One region of the Rhizobium sp. YTU87027 genome, then DNA from elsewhere that is predicted to be linked to it. Evidence: predicted binding sites of a transcription regulator. Region 1 holds the regulator's gene; the other holds the start of a gene.

What was found. The regulator HrcA, encoded in region 1, represses chaperone genes, less so after heat shock. The targets are predictions, from matches to a motif close to GTTAGCACTCNCNNNNNGNGAGTGCTAAC.
Region 2: the regulator HrcA is predicted to act here: its motif matches at 4,178-4,206, upstream of NBG89_RS26040 (co-chaperone GroES).

What each region holds. Positions count from the first base shown of each region.
Region 1 covers NZ_CP098440.1:8,863-16,082, forward strand. Annotated here, with positions in the region: gene NBG89_RS00035 (DMT family transporter) at 1-95, shown strand, start outside; gene hemW (radical SAM family heme chaperone HemW) at 92-1,294, opposite strand; gene rdgB (RdgB/HAM1 family non-canonical purine NTP pyrophosphatase) at 1,303-1,947, opposite strand; gene NBG89_RS00050 (VOC family protein) at 1,955-2,371, opposite strand; gene rph (ribonuclease PH) at 2,368-3,087, opposite strand; gene hrcA (heat-inducible transcriptional repressor HrcA) at 3,263-4,351, shown strand; gene NBG89_RS00065 (GFA family protein) at 4,357-4,791, opposite strand; gene grpE (nucleotide exchange factor GrpE) at 5,009-5,629, shown strand; gene NBG89_RS00075 (nucleoside hydrolase) at 5,653-6,597, opposite strand; gene NBG89_RS00080 (Hsp20 family protein) at 6,860-7,220, shown strand, end outside.
Region 2 covers NZ_CP098441.1:1,506,228-1,513,447, forward strand. Annotated here, with positions in the region: partial or broken gene NBG89_RS26025 (IS110 family transposase) at 319-1,357, shown strand; partial or broken gene NBG89_RS26030 (IS110 family transposase) at 1,834-1,992, opposite strand; gene groL (chaperonin GroEL) at 2,028-3,656, opposite strand; gene NBG89_RS26040 (co-chaperone GroES) at 3,711-4,025, opposite strand; gene NBG89_RS26045 (Hsp20 family protein) at 4,382-4,843, shown strand; gene NBG89_RS26050 (Hsp20/alpha crystallin family protein) at 4,939-5,448, shown strand; partial or broken gene NBG89_RS26055 (SPW repeat protein) at 5,800-5,934, opposite strand; gene NBG89_RS26060 (hypothetical protein) at 6,101-6,382, opposite strand; gene NBG89_RS26065 (DUF982 domain-containing protein) at 6,392-6,691, opposite strand; gene NBG89_RS26070 (Hsp20 family protein) at 6,761-7,220, opposite strand, start outside.

The DNA of each region.
Region 1 (7,220 bases):
AGGCCAAGCACCTGATTGGCATGGCGATGATCGCGATCGGCCTTGCGGCGATCGACGGGCGGTTGTTCTCGCTTGGCAGAAAGCGGCCTGCCTAGCAGGCGAGATCGGCGACCACGGAATCGAGGATCAGCATCCCTGATGGCGTGCAGCGAAGCCTGGAATTGCCGATCCGCTCGATGAAGCCGTGCTCCAGCAGGAATTCTTCCCGCTTCGGATCCGGATCGCGGCCCGAAAGCTGCTGCCAGCGGGCGAGATCGACGCCTTCCTTCAGGCGCAGCCCCATCAGCAGCAGTTCGTCCGCCTGCTCCTCGTAGCCGAGTTGCTCTTGATCGAGGATGCCATGGCCGTCGCTCTCGACGAGATCGAGCCAGCTTTCCGGCTTCCGCTCGGTCGCGGTCGCGATCTTCATGCTGCCGCGCGTCAGCCGCCCGTGGGCGCCGGGGCCGATGCCGGCATAGTCGCCATAGCGCCAGTAGGTGAGGTTGTGGCGGCTTTCCGCACCCGGGCGCGCGTGGTTGGACACCTCATAGGCAGGCAGCCCTTCGCGGGCAGTGATCTCCTGCGTCGCCTCATAGAGCAGAGCCGACTGATCGCCATCTGGTACGATAAGCTTGCCAGCCTTGTGGAGGCCGTAGAAGGGCGTGCCTTCCTCGATCGTCAGCTGGTAGAGCGAGAGGTGGTCGACCGCGTAGGAGATCGCCTCCTTCAGCTCGCGTTCCCATTCGTCGACGGTCTGGTTCGGGCGGGCATAGATCAGATCGAAGGACATGCGCGGGAAGATGTCACGCGCCAACTTGATCGCCTTCAAGGCGTCGGCAACGTCGTGCAATCGGCCGAGGAACTTCAGATCGCGGTCGTTCAGCGCCTGGACGCCGAGCGAGACGCGGTTGACGCCGGCGGCGCGATAGCCGCGGAAACGCTCCGCCTCGACGCTGGACGGATTGGCCTCCATGGTGATTTCGATGCTATCGGGCACATGCCAGTGCTTGGCGATGCCGTCGAGAATGGCCGAAACCGTCGAAGGGTTCATCAGCGAGGGTGTGCCGCCGCCGAGGAAGATACTCGTCACCGTCTTCGGTCCGCTCAATTGGCGTACCGTCGCCATCTCCTTCAGGAAGGCCGCGGTGAAGCGCTCCTGGTCTACCGGTTGGTGGCGGACGTGGCTGTTGAAATCGCAATAGGGGCACTTGGCGGCGCAGAACGGCCAATGCACGTAGACGCCGAAGCCGGGTTCGCCGGTATCGGGCAAAAGAGCGGCATAGCGCGTCAAGTCAGGCTGTTCCAAAGTGTCCACGTGTGCCCTTAGGCTTCCAGGCAGGTTTCGACGAAAATCTTGAAGGCGCGGGCGCGGTGCGACAGGGCTCTTTCGTCGCCCGGCTTCCAGCCGTGCTTTTCTTCCGCGCTCATCTCGCCAAAGGTAGTGTCATAACCTTCGGGTTGAAAGACCGGATCGTAGCCGAAGCCCTGGCTGCCGCGCGGCGGCCACACGACGGCGCCTTCGACCTCGCCGCGGAAAAGCTCCGTGTGGCCGTCCGGCCAGGCAAGGCAGAGCACACTGACAAAGCGGGCGGTGCGCTGCTCCGGCGTTGAGGCGCCGGCCTTGTCCATTGCTGCCTCGACCTTTTCCATCGCCATCGCGAAGTCGCGGGTGCCGTCGGGCTTCTCGGCCCAGTTGGCGGTATAGACGCCGGGATCGCCGCCAAGCGCGTCGATGGCGAGGCCGGAATCGTCCGACAGCGCCGGCAGTCCGGCGGCCTCGGCAGAGGCGAGCGCCTTGATCTTCGCGTTTTCCTCGAAGGTGGTGCCCGTCTCATCAGGCTCCACGAAGTTCAGTTCAGCCGCTGACTTCGCCGTGAAACCGAATGGACCGATCAGGTCCTGGATTTCCCGGATCTTCCCGGCATTGTGGCTGGCAACGACGATGGTCTTGGTTTCGAGCTTGCGCATGATTGTCCTATTCGATTCCCCAGATGCGGGCTTCGGCGCATTCGAGGCTGTTGCCCGCCGGATCGCGGAAATAGATCGATCGGCCGCCTTGCGGCCAGGTGACTTCGGATTCGATGGCGACACCCTCGGAGTTCAGCCGGGCGGCAATCGCATCGAGATTTTCGCCTGAGACGCGGAAACAGGCGTGTCCTGCACCCGTCGTTCCATGCGGCGGCACCTGCAGCGCGGTGGGCGAGGGCGGCTTGATCGTTTCCTTAGGGTTGAAGATCAGCAATACGCCGGGGCCGCAGCGAAAGAAGACGTGCCGGTTGCCGCTCCGCGAGATCTTCGAAAGACCGAGAACGCCTGCATAGAAGGCTTCGGCCGTGTCGAGATCGTCCGCATAGAGCGCCGTCTCCAGCATGCCTTCCAGCATGTCGTTCATCCGGCGATCGCCTGCTTCTGCATCGCGACGAGCTCGGCAATGCCTGTTTTGGCGAGTGCCATCAGCGAGCCGAACTCCTCATCGGTGAAGGGCGTGCCTTCCGCGGTGCCCTGGATTTCGACGATGCCGCCCGCGCCCGTCATTACGAAGTTCGCGTCGGTCTCGGCCGAGGAGTCTTCGAGATAGTCGAGGTCGATCACCGACTGGTTCGCGAAGATGCCGCAGGAGATGGCCGCGACATGGTCCTTGAGCACGCGCTCGACCTTGAGCATGTTGCGGCTCTCCATCCACTTGAGGCAGTCGTAAAGCGCGATCCAGGCGCCGGTGATCGATGCCGTGCGCGTTCCGCCATCCGCCTGGATGACGTCGCAGTCGAGGGTAATCTGGCGCTCGCCGAGCTCCTTGAGGTCGACGACGGCGCGGAGCGAACGGCCGATCAGCCGCTGGATTTCCTGCGTGCGGCCGCCCTGCTTACCCGATGCGGCCTCGCGCTTCATGCGATCGCCGGTGGCGCGCGGCAACATGCCGTATTCGGCCGTGACCCAACCTTTGCCGGTGTTGCGCAGCCATGCCGGCGGCTTTTCCTCGACGCTAGCCGTGCACAGTACATGCGTATCGCCGAACTTCACCAGACAGGAACCTTCCGCGTGCTTGGAGAAATTGCGCTCGAACGAGACCTTGCGCATCTGGTCGGTTTTTCTGCCTGAGGGCCGCATACTATTCTCCTAATCGTCATGCCGAAGGCGCGAGCAGCCTTCGGATAGATCATGCGTGCTGTGGTGTTGAGAGCTTCTACGATTGGCAGCGCCCATTTGCAATTTCCCTTTTGCCGCTGCGGGGAGATTGGCTATATTTTGTCGGATCATCGTCAGCACGGGTATGCAAGGTTTCATGGAGTTCAGGTCGACGTCGGTTTCAGATGCAGTGGCTGCGCTGGATGAACGCTCTAAGGAAATCTTTCGCCGCATCGTAGAGGGCTATCTGGAAACGGGTGAACCGCTCGGCTCCCGCAACCTGTCGCGCATCCTGCCGATGTCGCTATCACCGGCGTCCGTGCGCAACGTGATGAGCGATCTGGAAGAACTCGGTCTCATCTATTCGCCGCATGTCAGTGCCGGTCGTCTGCCGACGCAGATAGGCCTGCGCTTTTTCGTCGATGCCTTCATGCAGGTCGGCGACCTCTCGGCCGAGGACCGCGCTAGCATTGACCGCCAGGTGCGCGCCGAAAGCCGTGACAATCCGATGGAATTGATGATGAACGAGGCTAGCCGAATGCTTTCGGGCATTTCGCGCGGCGCCGGACTTGTTATCACCTCGAAAAGTGATCCCGTTCTCAAGCATGTCGAATTCATCCGGCTTGAGCCAACCAAGGCGCTTGCGGTCCTCGTTGGCGATCACGACCAGGTGGAAAACCGCATCATCGAGCTTCCGGCCGGCGTGACGTCGTCGCAATTGACCGAGGCCGCCAACTTCCTAAACGCCCACATGACCGGCCAGACGCTGCCGGAACTGCGAAATGAATTAAGCCGACTGAAGGACGAGGTGCGCAGCGAACTCGATACACTGTCGCAGGATCTCGTCGAGCGCGGCATCGCTGTCTGGTCCGGCAGTGCCGACGAAGGCAAGCCGGCCCAGCTCATCATTCGCGGCCGCGCCAATCTCCTCGCCGGTCTCGCGGGCGCTGACGATCTCGACCGCCTGCGCATGCTTTTCGACGATCTCGAAAAGAAGGACAGCCTGCTGGAGCTTCTCAATCTCGCCGAGAGCGGGCCGGGCGTGCGTATTTTCATCGGCTCGGAAAACAAGCTCTTCTCGCTCTCCGGCTCGTCGCTGATTGTCGCGCCCTATCGTGATGACGACGACCGCATTGTCGGCGCCGTCGGCGTCATCGGGCCGACGCGGCTCAATTACTCACGCATTGTCCCGATGGTCGACTATACTGCTCAGCTGATGACACGATTGTCACGCGGCGCGAAGTAGGACAGCTACTCCGGCAGCATGTCGCCAGAGCCACCCATCTCAGCGGGCATGTCTCTGTATTTCGGCAGACCGTCACGGATAGGCAGTACGCTTTCCTGATAGTTCACATGCAGCGTCGGAGTGTAGTCAAGATCGGGCAGAAGTGCCGCGTAAACGTCGGTGACGCCCCAGGTGGGGTGCTCGGTGTAGAGATGCCCGCCGCACAACTCGCAGAATTTCCGCACGCTCGTATCGGACTTCTGGTAGCCCTCAACGTGCTCGCCGCCTTTGGTAACGCGGACAGTGTGCGGCTGCCAGAGCGTGAAGGCGTTGACTGGCCCCGCCGACCAATGTCGACAGGAGGCACAGTGGCAATAACCCATAGCCACCGGTTCGCCGGTAGCAACAATCTCCACGGCGCCGCAGAAGCAGCGCCCGGAATAGCTTTTCTGATCGCTCATGGTAGCAGCTCCCTGACCTGGAAAGGTCGAAGCACCAAAGATTTAGATACGGCTAAAATAAAAGAACTTTAGCACGGGCAAGTCAAGCTAGCCCTCTCGATCAACCCTGCATGAGTTGCCTTGCATCACGTGCTTTTCGGTCACGCAGACTTGATTTTTGCCCGTCAAAGCTCGATATCGGGCACATCCTAAAAGACACCAATCACCGGAGAACGTCATGACTGACGAAACGACGAAGAACGGACCAGACGCAGCCGCGGTCGAAGCCGCAGCGGACGCCGCCGCAAACGTCGAGAACGAAGCCACAGCTCAGCCCGATCCGCTGGAACTTCTGAAGGGCGAGAATGCAGAGCTGCGCGACCGCTATCTGCGCCTTGCCGCGGAGATGGATAACCTGCGCCGCCGCACAGAGCGGGAAGTCAAGGACGCCAAGACCTACTCAGCCGCTGGCTTTGCTCGCGACATGTTGGCCGTCTCGGACAACCTGCGCCGCGCCATCGATGCGATCCCCGAGGAAGCCAAGGCAGCGGCCGACGCCGGTCTGACAACGCTGATCGAAGGCGTCGAGATGACGGAGCGCTCGATGCTGTCTGCGCTCGAGCGCCACGGTGTCCGCAAGCTGGAGCCGGTCGGCCAGAAGTTCGATCCGAACTTCCATCAGGCCATGTTTGAAGTGCCGAACCCTGATGTGCCGAACAACACGGTCGTACAGGTCGTTCAGGCCGGCTACACCATCGGTGAACGCGTTCTGCGTCCTGCCATGGTCGGCGTCGCCAAGGGCGGCCCGAAGCTCGTCGAGTCCGAAGCCAATTCGGTTTTCGACCAGAAGGACGCCTGATCTCTCAGGCGCACCTATAGGCATTAGATGCGGGCGAAACGCTCGATCAGCAGATCGAAGAAGCCGTCCGCATCGACATCACGCATGACCCGCGCATTGCGCTTGCGGTCAGTGACGTGCCACCAGTCGACGACGGTCATGCCGACTGTCAGTTCCGACTTTACCTCGATCTCGACATTGCAGGTCCGGCCCTTGAAAAGCTCAGGCTTCAGCAGGTAGGCGATAACCGTCGGATCGTGCAGCGGACCGCCGTCGGAGCCATATTTCTCGACATCGAAACGTTCGAAGAATTCCAGCATCTCGACCATGGCGATGGCCGGGCGCGTGCCGAGATCGGCCATGCGCTTGACGCGGTCCTTGCGCGTCAGAAGCTTGTGCGTGACGTCGAGCGGCATCATTACGATCGGAACACCGGAACGGAAGACGATGTCGGCGGCCTCGGGATCGACGTAGATGTTGAACTCGGCCGCCGGCGTAATGTTGCCGCCTTCGAAGAAGCCGCCACCCATCATGACCAGTTCGCGGACACGCGGGATGATGTCGGGCGCCTTCTGGAAGGCCAGGCCGATGTTGGTCAGTGGCCCAAGCGTGCACAGCGTCACCGTGCCTTCCGGCTCGCTGCGCAGTGTCTCGATGATGAAGTCCACGGAATGCTGCGCCTGCAGCGGCATGACAGGCTCGTCGAGGACAGGGCCGTCGAGGCCGGTCTTGCCGTGCACGTGCTCGGCGGTGACCAGCTTGCGCGCGATCGGCTTGTCGGCGCCGGCAAAGACTTTCGTATCGGTCCGGCCACAGAGTTCGCAGACGATGCGTGCGTTGCGGCTCGTATAGGACAGCGGCACATTGCCGGCGACGGTGGTGATCCCGAGAACGGCGAGTTCCTCCGGGCTGCCAAAGGCCAGCATGATGGCGGCGGCATCGTCCTGGCCGGGGTCAGTGTCGATGATGATCTTTCTAGGGTTTGCCATTCCGATCGTTCCATCCTCGGGTGCGCGTCTTCTTGGCATGCACCGTTTGTTTATATTCCCGTCGCAAATCGGCACAGCCGGTACGGGCAGGTTTTGATGCGAGGCGGCGCTTGCTTTGTCAAGGTCGGACCCCTGCGCGCCCCCCGCGGCAGCGAGTGCGGATATCCGCCTTGCGTCCGTCGCCAGCAATTCCCATATTAGGAGCAATCGGATGCTGTTCTTCAGGTCCGGCAAGGTCGCTTGGATCAAGGACTTGAAGACGATGAGCCGCATTACGCCTTTCGCGAGCCCTTTGCTCTTGGGCTTCGACGCCATGGAAAAGACGCTTGAGCGCCTTTCGAAGGCTAGCGACGGGTACCCCCCCTACAATATCGAGCGCGTCGCCGCCAATCGCGCCTCCGGTGATCCGGAGAGGCTGCGTATAACCCTTGCCGTAGCCGGGTTCAGCGAAGAAGAACTGGACGTGTCGGTCGAGGAAAATCAGCTTTCGATCCGGGGTCGCCAAGTCGATCAGGGGGAACGTGATTACCTTTATCGCGGCATCGCTGCGCGTCAGTTCCAGCGGACTTTTGTTTTGGCCGACGGGATGCAGGTTCTGGGCGCCTGCCTCAAGAACGGATTGT
Region 2 (7,220 bases), on a different replicon from region 1:
CCGCTCACCGCAGGCTTCGGCACGTCGATCGGAGCTCGGGCCGGGATTGGGCCATGCTCCGCCGAGATGGGGTCGGTTCCGGCTCGGGGCGGAATGACACCCTAAGCGCTTTCCTCCGTAGGCCAGAGATATTCGCCGGTGGGCAGGATGTGCGCCCAGCCCAGCGGAGAGATGTGGGCTTCTGTAACGGGCCTTAAGTCAATCCCTTATGAGCTTAATCCCTCGCCGAGTGCTTGCTTCTGTTGGGGTGGACGGCCCCTGAACGGCATCGAAGTGTGCCAGAGTGAGTCGTTGTGAACTCAAGCAAGGGAGCCGTCCGTGGACCAGATTATTCGTATTGGCATGGATACGTCAAAACATGTCTTTCAATTGCATGGCGTCAACGCTGCTGAGCAACCGATCCTGCGCAAGAGGATGCGCCGTAAGGAAATGGTGGGCTTTTTCACGGAATGCCCGCCGACTGTGATTGCGATCGAAGCCTGTGGTGCTTCGCATCACTGGGCCCGGTTGCTGGCTCGGGCATGAGGTCAAACTGATCCCCCCGCAGCTCGTGAAGCCTTATGTCAAACGTGGCAAAAATGATGCAGCCGATGCGGAGGCACTATGCGAGGCAATGAGCCGCCCAACAATGCGGTTCGTTCCAATGAAATCGGCGGATCAGCAAGCCGTGCTGATGCTAGTTGGCATACGCGAGCGCGTTGTTGCCGCACAAACACAGCGTTCCAATACGATTCGCGGCCATGCGGCTGAGTTTGGGCTGACCGCCGGTAAAGGCATGTCCCATATCCCGCTACTGCTTGAACGGATCATGATTAACGAAACCATTCCAGCCCTGGCACGCGATCTCTTCGCATCTCTCGCTGACGAATTTGTGCAGTTAGATGAGCGCCGGAGGGAACTGGAGGCGAAACTGATGGCCTGGTATCGAAATAATGAATGCTGCCGTCGTCTTGCAAAAATCCCGGGTGTCGGGCCGATCGGCGCAGTACTACTGGTGATGAAAGCGCCGGCGCCGGAGTTGTTTGCGTCGGGAAGGCAATTTGCCGCCTGGATGGGGCTGACGCCCCGGGACCATTCGACTGCGGGTAAAGTCAGGCTTGGTGTCATTACGAGGGCCGGAGATGAGGCATTGCGCAAAACACTGGTTGTGGGCGCGACCGCGGTGTTGCAGCACCTGCGAGCGGGACGCGGAAGGAAGGCTTCCCCATGGCTTGTCGAGTTGCTCACGCGCAAGTCACCCAAGCTCGTGGCTATCGCGCTGGCCAACAAGATCGCCCGGATTTCCTGGAAGATGATGGTGACCGGCGCAACCTATCGCCAAAACGCTGAGCCGCCAAAGTTGGCAAGTGCGGCTTAAGAGATCAGGCAACCACCGCAAGCTGGCAATCAAAGCTACCGCGTTGTCTGATGCGTGAACTTGCAGGAAACGAGCAGATGGTGTGATCGATCGATCCGAGACGCGGGACACTCCGTTGCGGACAGTGGCTTTTGAAGTCGAGCTTCTGTTTGGAATCCATGTCGCGGAACCCATCTTGGCCAGCGTTCATGTGCGAGCGCAACAAAAGGCCGGACATATGAACGCAAGCGATCCGATCAAAATCATCATAAGAGTTCTTGCAAGGAGGGGGCCGTCCACATATGTCCGCAGTCGGCACTTGGCCGCTGCTTTATGGGGTCTGCTGAGGACCGGCTGGCCAATCTAGCGACGCGCAATCATGTAGTGTTGCTGCCACAGCTGCGGCCTAGCCCATCCATCGTCCCGGCGTAGGGACCTTGCTCTGGGGGGCTGATGGCAGTGCCCGCCCGAAACCTATCCTGTTGTCTCCTTCCGGCTCAGGCGGCCATGGCTGCCTGAGCCTTGTGGGGAATGAAGTTGGTTCCATCCCTGAGCATATGGTGCAACACCACCGCCAGCTTACGGGCCAGCGCGACACGCGCCTTTCTGGGGCCCGCACGTCTGGCGACCGCCAGTGCCCAGCTTTTGAGATCCGAGCCTTTGACCGGAGGGCGCGGACCGATCGGTTCCGTCAGAAGTCCATGCCGCCTGCCGGCAGGGGCGGCACGGGCGCCTCCTTCTTCGGCTTCTCGGCGACCATTGCCTCGGTGGTAATCAGCAGGCCGGCGACCGAGGCAGCGTCTTGCAGCGCGGTGCGAACGACCTTGACCGGGTCGATCACGCCCTGATCGTAAAGATCACCGAACTCGTTGGTCTGGGCGTTCCAGCCATAACCAAATTCGGTCTTCTCGCGCAGCTTGCCGACAATGATCGAGCCTTCGGCACCCGCGTTCTCGGCGATCTGGCGCACCGGTGCCTCGAGTGCCCGGCGGACGATCTCAACGCCGTGCCTCTGGTCGGCATTCTCGGTCTGAGTGTTGTCCAGTGCTTTGACGGCCCTCAGCAAAGCGACACCACCGCCCGGCAGCACACCCTCCTCGACGGCCGCCCGCGTGGCATGCATAGCGTCGTCGACGCGGTCCTTGCGTTCCTTGACCTCGACCTCGGTTGAACCGCCGACGCGGATGACGGCAACGCCGCCGGCAAGCTTGGCCTGCCGCTCTTGCAGCTTCTCACGATCGTAGTCCGACGTGGTTTCCTCAATCTGCGCCTTGATCTGGGCGACGCGGCCCTGAATCTCACTCTTCGAGCCAGCGCCGTCGACGATTGTTGTGTTTTCCTTCTCGACGACGACCTTTTTCGCACGGCCGAGCATGTTGAGCGTGGCGTTTTCAAGCTTGATGCCGAGATCCTCAGAGATTGCCGTGCCGCCCGTCAGGATGGCGATGTCCTCCAGCATGGCCTTGCGGCGATCGCCGAAGCCCGGAGCCTTGACAGCCGCGATCTTCAGGCCGCCGCGCAGCTTGTTGACGACGAGCGTCGCCAGCGCCTCACCCTCGACATCCTCGGCGATAATCAACAGCGGCTTGCCTGATTGAACGACCGCTTCAAGGACCGGAAGCAGCGCCTGCAGGTTCGAGAGCTTCTTCTCGTGGATGAGCACGTAGGGCTCTTCGAGCTCAACCCGCATCTTGTCCGGGTTGGTGACGAAATACGGCGAGAGATAACCGCGGTCGAATTGCATGCCTTCAACGACTTCCAGCTCCGTCACCGCGGTCTTGGCTTCCTCGACGGTGATGACGCCTTCATTGCCAACCTTCTCGACCGCTTCTGCGAGGAAGCGGCCAATCTCGGTGTCGCCGTTGGCCGAGATGGTGCCAACCTGGGCAATCTCGTCGTTCTTGGTGACTTTTCGCGCGTTTGTCTTCAATTCCTCGACAATGGCGTCTACGGCTTTGTCGATACCGCGCTTCAGGTCCATCGGGTTCATGCCCGACGCCACGGCCTTCGCACCTTCCTTGACGATCGCCTGGGCGAGAACTGTCGCGGTGGTGGTGCCGTCACCAGCGATGTCGCTGGTCTTCGAGGCAACCTCCCGCACCATCTGTGCGCCCATGTTCTCGAACTTGTCCTCAAGCTCGATCTCCTTGGCGACGGTGACGCCGTCCTTGGTGATGCGGGGAGCACCGTATGACTTGTCAATCACCACGTTACGGCCCTTGGGGCCGAGCGTAACCTTGACGGCATTGGCGAGGATGTCGACGCCGCGCAGCATCTTCTCGCGGGCGTCGGAATGGAATTTCACTTCCTTGGCAGCCATTTTTCTACTCCTTCCTGAGGCAGCATTCCTTGTTAGCAGGGGGCGGGATCGACACTAGGCTGCGTTTCTCGCTGCGGCTTCGACCTCGATCACGCCCATCACGTCCGATTCCTTCATGATAAGCAGATCCTCGCCATTGAGTTTGATCTCGGTGCCCGACCATTTGCCGAACAGAATGCGATCGCCCACTTTCACATCGAGCGGTCGCAACTGTCCGCTGTCGTCGCGCGCACCAGGGCCGGCGGCAACGACCTCACCTTCCTGCGGCTTTTCCTTCGCCGTGTCTGGAATGATGATGCCGCCGGCCGTTTTCTCCTCGGCCTCGATGCGGCGAACCAGGATTCGGTCATGCAAGGGACGGAACGTCATGTCGCTCTCCTCATGGACAAACAGGTTTTTCAAGCGGTCCTCCGCGCCGCATTCGGAAGCGAACCCGACGCGGAGCGACGAGCTTTTCGGCATCGCCGCGCAAATCGATCTGGTTTTTGTTTTTTCGAGTTTCAAGAGGGGCGCAGAAATTTTTTAGCACTCCGCCCTGTCGAGTGCTACCGGTATGAATTCATGGGACTATTCTTCGCCGATGCCATTCGCCGCCCCTCTTGACGGAAGGCAATGTAATCCCCACTTCATCTTCGCCGGCCGCCAAAAATGGGTCGGCCTGGTCAGGGGGCGCCTAGCTTCTTGGCGCTCCCTCGTATCTATGTTGCTCTACGGAGGATGTAGCTATGAGAACAAACCTCGACTTTGCCCCCTTCTACAGGTCAAGTATCGGCTTTGACCGCATCTTCGACCTGCTCGAGAACGCCAGCCTCAACGCTGACAACTGGCCGCCCTACAACATCGTCAAACTTGGCGAAGATGCCTACCGGATCGCTATCGCGGCGGCGGGCTTCGCCGAGGACGAACTGACGATTACCCATGAAGCGAACATGCTCGTGGTCAACGGCGTGAAATCGGAGGACGAAGAGGTACAATACCTCCATCATGCGCTTCCGGTACGACCGTTTGTTCGGCGATTTGAACTCGCCGATCATATGATCGTCGAGGGCGCAAAGCTCGAGAACGGGCTTCTCGTTATCACCCTCAGGAAGGAAATACCTGAGGAAATGAAGCCACGTCGGATCGCCATCGAAACCGAGATGACGAAACCAGCTTCGAAGCAGATCGACGGCGACAAGGCGGCCTGACGAAGCGCGCACTGCGCGATCCTCACCTGTTGTCGAGCAGGTGAAGGAAAGCAGCTGCGCCAAAAAGGAGGAAAGAAACCGAAAGGATGACAGCCATGAGTGTACGTGACCTGATCCCGTGGAGCCGTGGCAGCAGCCAGGTCCCGAGCATCTATCGCGGTGATGACATGGATCCATTCCTGTCGCTGCACCGCAATGTCAACCGTCTGTTCGACGAAGTCTTCCGCGGCTTCGGCCCGCCATCGTTGTTCGGTGGCACGGCGTCTTTCAATGGCTCGTGGCCGCACGTGGAAATCGAGGAGAATGACAACGAGATCCGCGTGATAGCGGAGGTTCCAGGCATCCAACCAGACGACATCGAGGTGCTGCTGGAAGACGGTATGCTGACGCTTCGCGGCGAAAGCAAATCGGAAACCGAGGATAAGGATCGTCGGTTCAGCGAGCGCTATTACGGGCGCTTCGAACGGCGGCTGTCCCTTGGTCGCCAAGTCGATGAGGACAAGATCGCCGCAACGTTCAAGAACGGTCTCCTCGCAGTGACGCTGCCGAAGACCGAAAAGGCGCGAGCCAACGTCAAGCGGATCACCATCGACAGCACCAAATAATACCGACCGCCGCAAGCCAGCCGGGTACTAACGTGCCCGGCTGGATATGCGGGTGGCAAAAACCGATGACGTGGTTGAGGGAACCCCTTGCGCGAGACAGACTATCCGGCCGCGCTGGCCGGAAGTTCGTGGAGCACGTCAGCACCAGCCAGCCCCTGGCGATTGACATCAACTGCCGGCGACCAAACATTGATCCCGTAGCACGCATTTTTCACCCGTCACGCTCGGTGATGACTTCGGCGCGCGTCTCGGGGCAACCTGCTGGTATTCGAGCGGCAAGCCCCACCCGTCATCGACTGTCTGATGGGCTACACTGGCGGGAGTGATATGACACGCTGACTCAGGTTGAACTGCATTTCCCACCCGCCGATAGTCCCAGAGTGCCCAGGCTGACACGGCGGTGACGAGCATGCCGAGGACCACATGGGTCCACATCGCGTTCATGCTCGCCGCGAATTGAAGCAGCCAGGGCGAGACCATCAGCCAGGAGAAGATGCGGCTCAACCGCACCACAGCCTACCGCTCCTCCAGGCCTAAAAGCGGCCGCCGGAACAATAATGAAAAGCGAAAGCTGGCACCGTCGGGCCGCCTCATATGAGAACCGCCCGTCGGAAAGCTGGCAAGGCTTTGAAGCAGGCGCCAGATAGCTCCGTCAGATATCGTACCGCGAATCGAGCTCTCGCAGGGCAGACCGAACCTCATCGATTGAAACCGGCTCAGGCGTTCCTGGCATATGACGGAGAGCCGGTTTCGAATCTATCGCGTATAGGTCCGAAGCCCACGCGGCGAGAATGGCCCGTTTATCATCGACACAAAGTGCAGGAGCCTTCACCACATCCATTGGACGTCGAAACGGCGACCAGTGAGATGCTAGAACTTCCGGTCCGATGTTCACGGCAGTTGCGGCAATCTGCTTAAACATATCGTCCATCATCGGTTCGCCTCAGCTTACGTGCGGCTTCCTGCTCCACCTCGCATGTGTCGCCATGACGAGGTCAGTTTCCGGCGCCAGCAGATCGTGCTTTTCCGCGAAGGCGGCAAACAACCCTCGTGCGGTTTCAGCTTCGATCTCGCCGCGCAAGGCAGAGCGGCATGCCTTGAGCGCAACCGAATGCGGACCATCCCTGAGCGATATCGGCCACTCGACTAGATGTCGGTAAGCGTCCATCACGCTTCTCACTTCCGTCGGGAATCCAAGACCGACGAGAATACGCACAGGTTTCTTGAACATATCGGGTTTCATAACTCACTCCTTTCCAACCCGCGATGTTGCAGGACGCAACTACAGCGGCGCCCTCCGGTCGAAACTTGCTCAAGCGGCGCTCTGCGCTTCGATCTGCGGCGCCGCATGCGGCTGTCCGAGAGCGGAACCACTTTGAATGCTGATCTTGCGCGGTTTCAATGCCTCGGGAATCTCCCGGACGAGATCGATGGTCAGCAGACCATTGCTCAATCCCGCTCCACTCACCCTGACATGATCGGCAAGCTCGAAACGATGTTCGAACGGGCGGCCGGCGATGCCTCGGTGCAGATAGGCTTCGGACGGAACATCCTGCTCCTTGCCTGTAACGGTGAGAAGATTGGTCTGGAATGTGATGTCCAGGTCGCCCTCGGAGAAGCCGGCCACCGCAATCGAGGTGCGGTAGCCGTCGTCCCCCGTCTTGACAATGTCATAGGGCGGCCAATCGCTGGGCGAACGGTCGCGCTGGGCGTTTTCCAGCAGGTTGAAGAGCCGGTCGAAGCCAACGCTCGATCGAAAGAGAGGCGTGTAG